DNA from 2 places in the Paenibacillus sp. FSL H8-0332 genome. Region 1 is predicted to be linked to the other one. Evidence: riboswitches for the same ligand, from Rfam matches in the RefSeq annotation. Region 1 holds a riboswitch; the other holds the start of a gene.
The links. A riboswitch is a leader RNA that binds a small molecule or an ion and turns the genes downstream of it on or off. The one in region 1 is predicted to bind glycine.
Positions count from the first base shown of each region.

Region 1 (4,005 bases):
TCGGGCTGGCGCACGCGAAAGGTCATAAGTCTGCCGTCAGCCTGGTCCTCCACTGCCTCCAGATAAAAGTTACCCGATTCAGCCGCCTTGCCCGCGATCTCCGGCTGAACCAAAATGCGCACGCGTACATGGCGGTCATCCTCCGGCTGGTACTCATGCAGATCGAAATCCGCAGGCGCCTGAAACCTGTCATCCAGAACGGTAAGCCCGCTCATTCTGGATAACCGGAAATGACGGATCTCCTGCCGCAGTCCGCACCAGGCGACCAGGGTCCAGGCGCCTCTGTTCAGGACTAGTCCATACGGCGAGGCCGTTCGGACACTCCGGTGACTTCCGTCAGCTTCCTGTCTGCCCTTCGTATACCCGAAGCTGATCTTCCGCTGCTCCAGAATCGCGCGGCGGATCTGCTCCATGTACTCCTTCTCCTGTCCTTGCAGCTTATCTTTACTGGTACTCAGCAGCAGGATGCTCTGGCGGAGCCGGGCGGCAAGCTCCTTGACATCATCCGGCAGAATCGCTTCAATCTTCCTGCCTGCTGCAGAGGCCCGTTTACCATACTCCGTATCGAACCGCTGCTCCACGAAATCCGTTCCGATCAGCAGGGTCACTGCCTCCTCCGCCGTGAAGCTGACCGGGGGCAGAAAATACCCTTTTACCAGCGAATATCCCTGACCTGTAGCTCCTACCACCGGCACTCCAGCTTCACTAAGCGCTTGGATATCGCGGTAGATGGTTCTTACGCTAGTCTCGAAGACGGACGCCAGATCCTCTGCCCGTACGACCCCTTTGCGCTGCAGCTCCAGTACGATGGCTAACATGCGGTCTGTCTTGTTCATGCGGCGGCTGCACCCTCTTCATTCTGAAATCAGTTTATGTATTGATTATACTGATTTCCTGATCACTTTTCTCCTTACGGCTTCTGATGGAGTACAGAACGAACAGCAGAATGAACCAGAACGGAGTGAACAGCAGCGCCGGACGGGTCTCATCGGCAAAGAGCATGATCACAAGAATGGCAGCAAACAGCGTCAGGACGGCATAGTTCATCACCGGGGTGAATGGCGCTTTGAATTTGGAAGTGGCATGTAAGTCCGGGCGGTTCCTTTTGTACTTGATATGGCAGACCAGCACAACACCCCAGACCCAGATGAAGCAAATGGCGCTGATCGTAGTCACAATGCCGAAGGCCTGACCCGGAATGAGCTTGCTGAGCAGTGCCCCGGCAGAGATCACTATAGTAGAAATGAATAGGGAATTCGCAGGTACATGATTCCGGTTCAGCTTGCCGAGCTGAGGGGAGGCCTGATTCCGTCTGCTCAGATTGTAGAGAATCCGGCTGGTCGAGAACATCCCGCTGTTGCAGGCGGAGGCCGCCGAGGTTAAGACCACGAAATTGATAATCCCCGCAGCAACCGGAATCCCGACCAGACTGAAGGTGCGCACGAACGGACTTTCAGCCGCGCTAAGCTGGGTCCAGGGGTTAATGCACAGCAGCACGAAGAGCGCGCCTACATAGAAGAACAGAATCCGCAGCGGAATTTTGTTGATCGCGGACGGGATGTTTTTCTCCGGATTAGCCGTCTCCGCTGCCGATACCCCCACCAATTCCACGCCGACATAAGCGAACACCACCATCTGGAAGGAAAATAAGAAGCCCTTCACCCCGTTCGGGAACACGCCCCCGTGCTCCCAGAGATTGCGGACCGACACTGAGCCTGCATCCGTCTTGAACTGGGTCACCAGCAGGACAATCCCCAGGCCGATCAGAGCCAGAATCGTAACCACCTTGATCAGAGCAAACCAGAATTCGAGTTCGCCGAAGCTTTTGACCGTGAGCAGATTGAGCCCAAGCAGAATGATCAGGCAGATCACGGCCGGCACCCACTGCGGAATATCGAACCAGTACTGCACATAGACGCCCACCGCAATCACATCGGCCATCGCCGTCATAATCCAGCAGAACCAATAGGTCCAGCCCGTAATGTACGCCGCGCGCGGCCCCAAGTAATCCTCAGCAATGTCTGTAAAAGATTGATACCCCGCCTTCGAGAGCAGCAGCTCCCCCAGCGCCCGCATCACAAAAAACACGGCAATCCCCACGATCAGATACGTGAGCATAATGGAAGGGCCGGCCTGCTGAATCGCCTTGCCTGAGCCCAAGAATAATCCTGTGCCGATCGTTCCTCCGATAGCGATAAGCTGTACATGCCGGTTCGCCAGCTCCCGCTTTAATTCTGTCTGTGCCATTTCTGTTCCCCCTTAATGTATACAACGCTGAAAATACGCAAAAAAGAGACTGGATGTCATCCAATCTCCCGGTTCATAAGAAGTTCCAAATAAGCTTCTGCAGCGGCAGCTAATCCGCACGGCAAAAAACAAATCCGGTACTCTTCTGTCCTTCTGCCTGAGATTGTGAACCCTTCGGCGCTGCGGCACTCCGCAGTCTCTCCAGAAGCTGCTCCTGCTATAGTGTGATCCATAGCAATCATAGCTCTTGTACTGTATTAAATTGGTGATGCGTTAATGCATTCCGATATTCTAACATACTACTTGCAATGTGAGCAATCATCTGTGAAAAAAGTCTCAATGCTTAGCAGGAGTTTTGCCCAATGAAGTCATTTTTGAATAAACAGGGTCATTTGCAAGAGAGAATTCCGTTCCTCCGCTCTACTATAATAAATTCATCCAGAACAAGTAGAGTGAGGTTAGAACTTATGGCAAATCCTGCACCACAAGCTATGAACACCAAGCTAGCGACACCGCACCAGGGCCGTTTCGGCCGTCTGCTGCACAATATCGTGCGATACCGGGTGCTGCTGCTGATGCTGCTGCCCACATCGATTATCTTTTTCATCAACTGCTATATTCCGATGTTCGGATTATTCATCGCATTCAAGAACATCAACTACATTGACGGCATTATGGGCAGTCCCTGGGCCGGGCTCGATAACTTCCGGTTCCTCTTCGCCACCTCCGATGCTCTGCGGGTAACCATCAACACCGTGGGGTACAATGTGGTCTTCATTATCTCAGGCCTTATTCTCTCCGTCTCGCTGGCCATTGCAATCAATGAGGTGCGAAGCAAGCTGGCTTCGAAGTTCTTCCAGACCGTGATGATTATGCCGAACTTCCTGTCCATGGTCGTGGTCAGCTTCATCGTCTATGCCTTCCTGCACCCGGAGTACGGCTTCCTGGTCAAGCATATTCTGCCAATGTTCGGCTACTCCTCGGTGAACGCTTATATGCATCCTAACGCATGGCCTTACATTCTGTGGATCACCAAGATGTGGCATTCTATCGGGATCGGCAGTGTCATCTACCTTGCAGCCATCACCGGCATCAGCGAAGAATTGTATGAGGCTGCGGTGATGGACGGGGCCAGCAAATGGAAGCAGATCACCAAGATTACCCTGCCGCTGCTTACGCCGATCATGGTGATTCTCACGATTCTTAACATGGGCGGCATCTTCCGCTCTGACTTCGGGCTGTTCTACCATGTGACCCTGGACTCCGGTGCGCTGCGCTCGACTACGGACGTCATCGACACCTATGTCTACCGGGGCCTGATCCAGCTCAACGACCTGGGGATGTCCTCAGCGGCGAACTTCTATCAGTCCATCGTCGGCTTCTTCCTGGTCATAGGCGCGAACGCTCTGGCCCGCAAGCTGAACCGCGATACGGCTCTTTTCTAGAAACGGAGGATTCTAATGACTACTGCATCCCGAACCAGCGCTTACGCCAAGGGCTCTACCACCGCCCAGATTATACTTCATGTGTTCTTCATCGCCTTCAGCCTGGCGTGTATCCTGCCGATCCTGCTCATTGTTGCCATCTCCTTAACAAACGAGAAGACATTGACGCTGCAGGGATACAAATTCTGGCCCGATCATATCGACGCATCCGCGTACCAATATCTGTTCAAGCATTCGGAGACACTAGTTAAAGCGTATGGCGTCAGCCTGACCGTTACCCTTATTGGGACTGTTCTGGCCGTGCTGCTGATTG
Region 1 covers NZ_CP150145.1:6,931,275-6,935,279, forward strand. The annotation lists gene NST43_RS30185 (YafY family protein) at 1-836, opposite strand, end outside; gene NST43_RS30190 (amino acid permease) at 871-2,247, opposite strand; glycine riboswitch at 2,383-2,462, opposite strand; gene NST43_RS30195 (ABC transporter permease subunit) at 2,739-3,692, shown strand; gene NST43_RS30200 (carbohydrate ABC transporter permease) at 3,708-4,005, shown strand, end outside.

Region 2 (4,005 bases), 460 kb from region 1:
CATCTCGTCCGGCAAAAGCTGGCCCCCTTCCTGGCAGACGCCCCTAAACGCAGCAGCACCAGTCCGGGGGACCCGCTATGAGACAAAGAAACCGCCGGCAGCGCCGCGCCGCCGCAGGCAAGGAGAGCCGGGACCGCTGGATGATTACCTACGCGGATCTGATCACGCTTCTGCTTATTTTCTTCGTGATTCTGTATGCCATGAGCAGCCTGGATTCGCAGAAATATGCCATCGTCAGCGGCTCCTTATCGGATACCTTCAAGAGCAGAAGTGCAGTACTGGAGGGTGGAAGCGGCGTGCTGGAGGGCCATCCGGGAATCACAGGGACAGACGTTTCGAAGGGTCCTAATGAAGACGGCGGAACCGCTGGCGGTCCTTCTGCTACAGGCTCCGCGAATGCGGACGGGCTGAATGCAACCGGACAAACAGGAGATGGGGCTGGGCACCAGCCGTCAGCGCGTGAGCTTGCTTTTCGGGAACAGGAAGCGAAGCTGGCTGCGCTTATGGGGGTTATCACCCAATACGTGGAGGAGAATAACCTGGGTGAGCAGATTTTTGTTGCCGATAAGCCGCAGGGCATTGCCATCACGCTGAGTGACCGGTTCCTGTTCGATGCGGGTAAGGCTGAGTTGAAATCTCCTGCGTTCCCTGCACTGCGCCAGCTCTCCGGCCTGTTCCGCGGCATCGGCGCCACCATCAGCATCGAAGGCCACACCGACAATGTTCCCGTGACGCCAGGCTCAGTGTACAAAGACAACTGGGAGCTATCGGGCGCCCGGGCGCTGTCCGTCCTGCGCTTTTTTCTGGACAAAGAGGGGCTAAGCCCTGATACCTTCCAGTACGCGGGTTATGCCGATACCCAGCCCGCCTACGATAATACAAGCGCCGAGGGAAAACAGCGGAACCGCCGGGTTGAACTCATTGTTCTGCGGCAGCTGCAGGAGGAAGAATAGCACGTAACCGCGAGCGGATCCGCTCAAATACCGGCAGGCGGCAGAAGCATATATCCATTTGCTAATATAAGGAGATAGACCGCTATGCAGGATACAAACGGAGCGGCGCCGGAGGCCGCAGGGTTTTTCAGGTTTTTACGGCTGGCAGTTTCGCTGATCATGATCATTATTGCCCAGGGGATGCTTACCCTCTTCGTCGGATTTTTTGCCGCCTTCATGCAGTTCTTCTCCTCCCGTTACTTCTGGGGAGATCTGGCCCGCGTCTATCCGCTGGACAAGCTGATTGCAATTGGCGTTGATTACCTTATTGCCGGAGCTCTCTTCGCCCTGGCTTGGTTCGGGGTCTGGTGGATGCTCTACGGCTTGTCCGGGAATGGGCGTATCCGCTGTTTCCCCCTGCTTCTGCTGAGCGCGTATTCGACGTTTCTTCTCCTCTTTTTACAAGTCAATCCGGTCTATAACCCGGAAGCCATGATCCCCAGTTCTGCCGGGGAAGCGACATTTATCGTTTGTATGGGGATGTCGGCCGCTGTGCTTTTCCCGTTTTATTCAGCCGGAGTGTATTATTTCGTGCTCAAGCCCGCCACCCGTCCGCGAAAAAGATACCGTTTCCTGCTGCTGTGCTCTGTATTTTCCATTGCGGGTCTGGCTCTTCTGCCCCTGCTGTGGCAGCTGGCTCCGGGCCTTTATCCCGGTCTGCTTGGGTTTCCGGAATGATATACAGACGCAAAAAGACAGACCTCTCACATTAGTAACATCTAATGTAATAAAGAGAAGTCTGTCGTATTAACAGCCGTTTTTGCAAATACGCTAACTTTTATTCCCCAACCAGTTCCTTGTACGCAGCCGCATCCAGCAGACCGGTTACTGCCTCAGCGAACTCTACATCCAGCTCCAGCTCAAAAATCCAACCGTCTCCGTAAGGCTGATCGTTGATCAGCTCCGGGCTGGCCTCCAGCGCATCGTTGATCTTGGTTACCTTACCGGATACGGGTGAATATAGCTCCGATACGGTCTTCACAGATTCGATACTGCCCACGCTGTCGCCTGCGGAGATCGCCGCGCCCACTTCCGGGAATTCTACAAACACGATATCGCCCAGCAGATGCTGCGCATGATCCGTAATCCCTACACGTACTACGCGTCCCTCACCCTGCTGTGCCCATTCATGCTCTTCGCTGTATACCAGGTTGTCCAGCACTTCACTCATTTACAAGCCGCCTCTTTTCCACATTTGGAGTTCTAAATTTAGTTATAGCCTAATTTATTGCCTTGCCTAATGTCAATATAACTGACAGTAAAATTTAATTTGTCAACTTTTTGACGTTTTTTGATTGACAGTATGGAGGGTTACCCGGTTTAATGGAGTCAGTAGAATATCATATCGTTTGCGAATGATGGCATAGGGAGAGACTGTCTCACAGGAAGACAGCGCCGAAGGAGTAAGCCCGGGATGGGTGAATCTCTCAGGCAAAAGGACCTTTGCCGGACGCATCTCTGGAGAGCATCCGGTTACCTGCGCCGCAGGCTTCACGGATCACCAACGGGGAAACCTGCGCTGTACGGCAGGGTAACTCTCAGGTACCAAGGACAGAGCGAAAGTCCATTTATGCATACGTGCATAATGGCTTTCGCCTGTCCTTTTTCGTATGTAATCAGACCAAGGGAGTGACAAGATGGAGTCTTTGAGAAGAACGCCTTTTTATGACCTCTATGCCGCTTATGCGGAGTCCAGATGTATTGATTTCGGCGGCTGGGAGCTGCCGGTGCAGTTCACAGGCATTGTGAAGGAGCATGAAGCTGTCCGTGAACGGGCCGGACTGTTCGATGTCTCCCACATGGGGGAATTCATGGTTACCGGGAGCGGCGCTGAGTCCTTCCTCCAACGAATGACCACGAATGATGTCAGCCGCCTGGAAGACGGCGCAGCGCAGTACACCCTGATGCTCTACCCAAGCGGCGGAGTGGTGGACGATCTGCTCGTGTACCGGCTGGGCGAGGAGCGTTACATGCTCGTCGTCAATGCGTCCAACATCGACAAAGACTTCCAGTGGCTGCAGGAGCATCTCACCGCTGAGTTCAGCGGGGTCAATCTGAAGAACATTTCGGATGAGACCCTGCTGCTCGCCTTGCAGGGACCGCTGGCTGAGACCATTCTTGCCAAGGTGACGAAGGCTCCTCTACCGGAACTCAAGCCTTTTCACTTCATCGAACACGCTGAAGTCTGCGGCGTCACCGTCCTGCTCTCCCGTACCGGATATACCGGCGAAGACGGCTTCGAGCTGTATGCTCCCGCAGATACAGCAGCAGCACTCTGGAACGGCCTGCTGGCTGCGGGCGCTCCGCATGGCCTGACGCCTGCCGGACTCGGCGCACGCGATACGCTGCGCTTCGAGTCCAAGCTGCCGCTGTACGGCCAGGAGCTATCGGCTGAGATTACGCCGCTTGAAGCCGGTGTCCAGTTCTTCGTGAAGCTGGATGCAGGGGATTTCATCGGCCGCGATGCCCTGCTGAAGCAGAAGGAAGCCGGTCTGCCCCGGCGTCTTGTGGGCCTGGAGATGATCGACCGCGGCATTCCCCGCTCCCACTATCCCGTGTACGCGGACGGCGTGAAGATCGGTGAAGTAACGACTGGCACCCAGTCTCCGACCCTGAAGCGGAACCTCGGACTTGCTCTGCTGGACGCTGCCTATACGGAGCTTGGCACTGAGGTGTACGTGGAGATTCGCGGCAAGCAGCTCAAGGCTGCCGTCATCAAAGCCCCATTCTACAAAAGAAGCCAAGGAGTGAAGCCGCAATGAAGCACCGCTATCTGCCTATGACTGAGCAAGACCGCGCAGAAATGATGGAAACCGTAGGCATCCAGTCCATCGATGAGCTGTTCGCCGATATTCCGCAGTCTGTCCGCTATCAGGGGACAATGCCGATGTCCGGCGCCCTGGACGAATACGCACTGCTTCGCCATATGAAGGGCCTGGCTGACAAGAATGCCGACTTCGACACCCACACCAGCTTCCTCGGCGCCGGATTGTACGACCACCACGTTCCAGTC
Region 2 covers NZ_CP150145.1:6,473,422-6,477,426, forward strand. The annotation lists gene NST43_RS28180 (flagellar motor protein) at 1-81, shown strand, start outside; gene NST43_RS28185 (flagellar motor protein MotB) at 78-953, shown strand; gene NST43_RS28190 (hypothetical protein) at 1,038-1,670, shown strand; gene gcvH (glycine cleavage system protein GcvH) at 1,771-2,163, opposite strand; glycine riboswitch at 2,348-2,445, shown strand; gene gcvT (glycine cleavage system aminomethyltransferase GcvT) at 2,630-3,754, shown strand; gene gcvPA (aminomethyl-transferring glycine dehydrogenase subunit GcvPA) at 3,751-4,005, shown strand, end outside.
Region 2: it holds a riboswitch for glycine, as region 1 does, so the genes downstream of both, gcvT (glycine cleavage system aminomethyltransferase GcvT) here and NST43_RS30190 (amino acid permease) in region 1, are expected to answer to the same signal.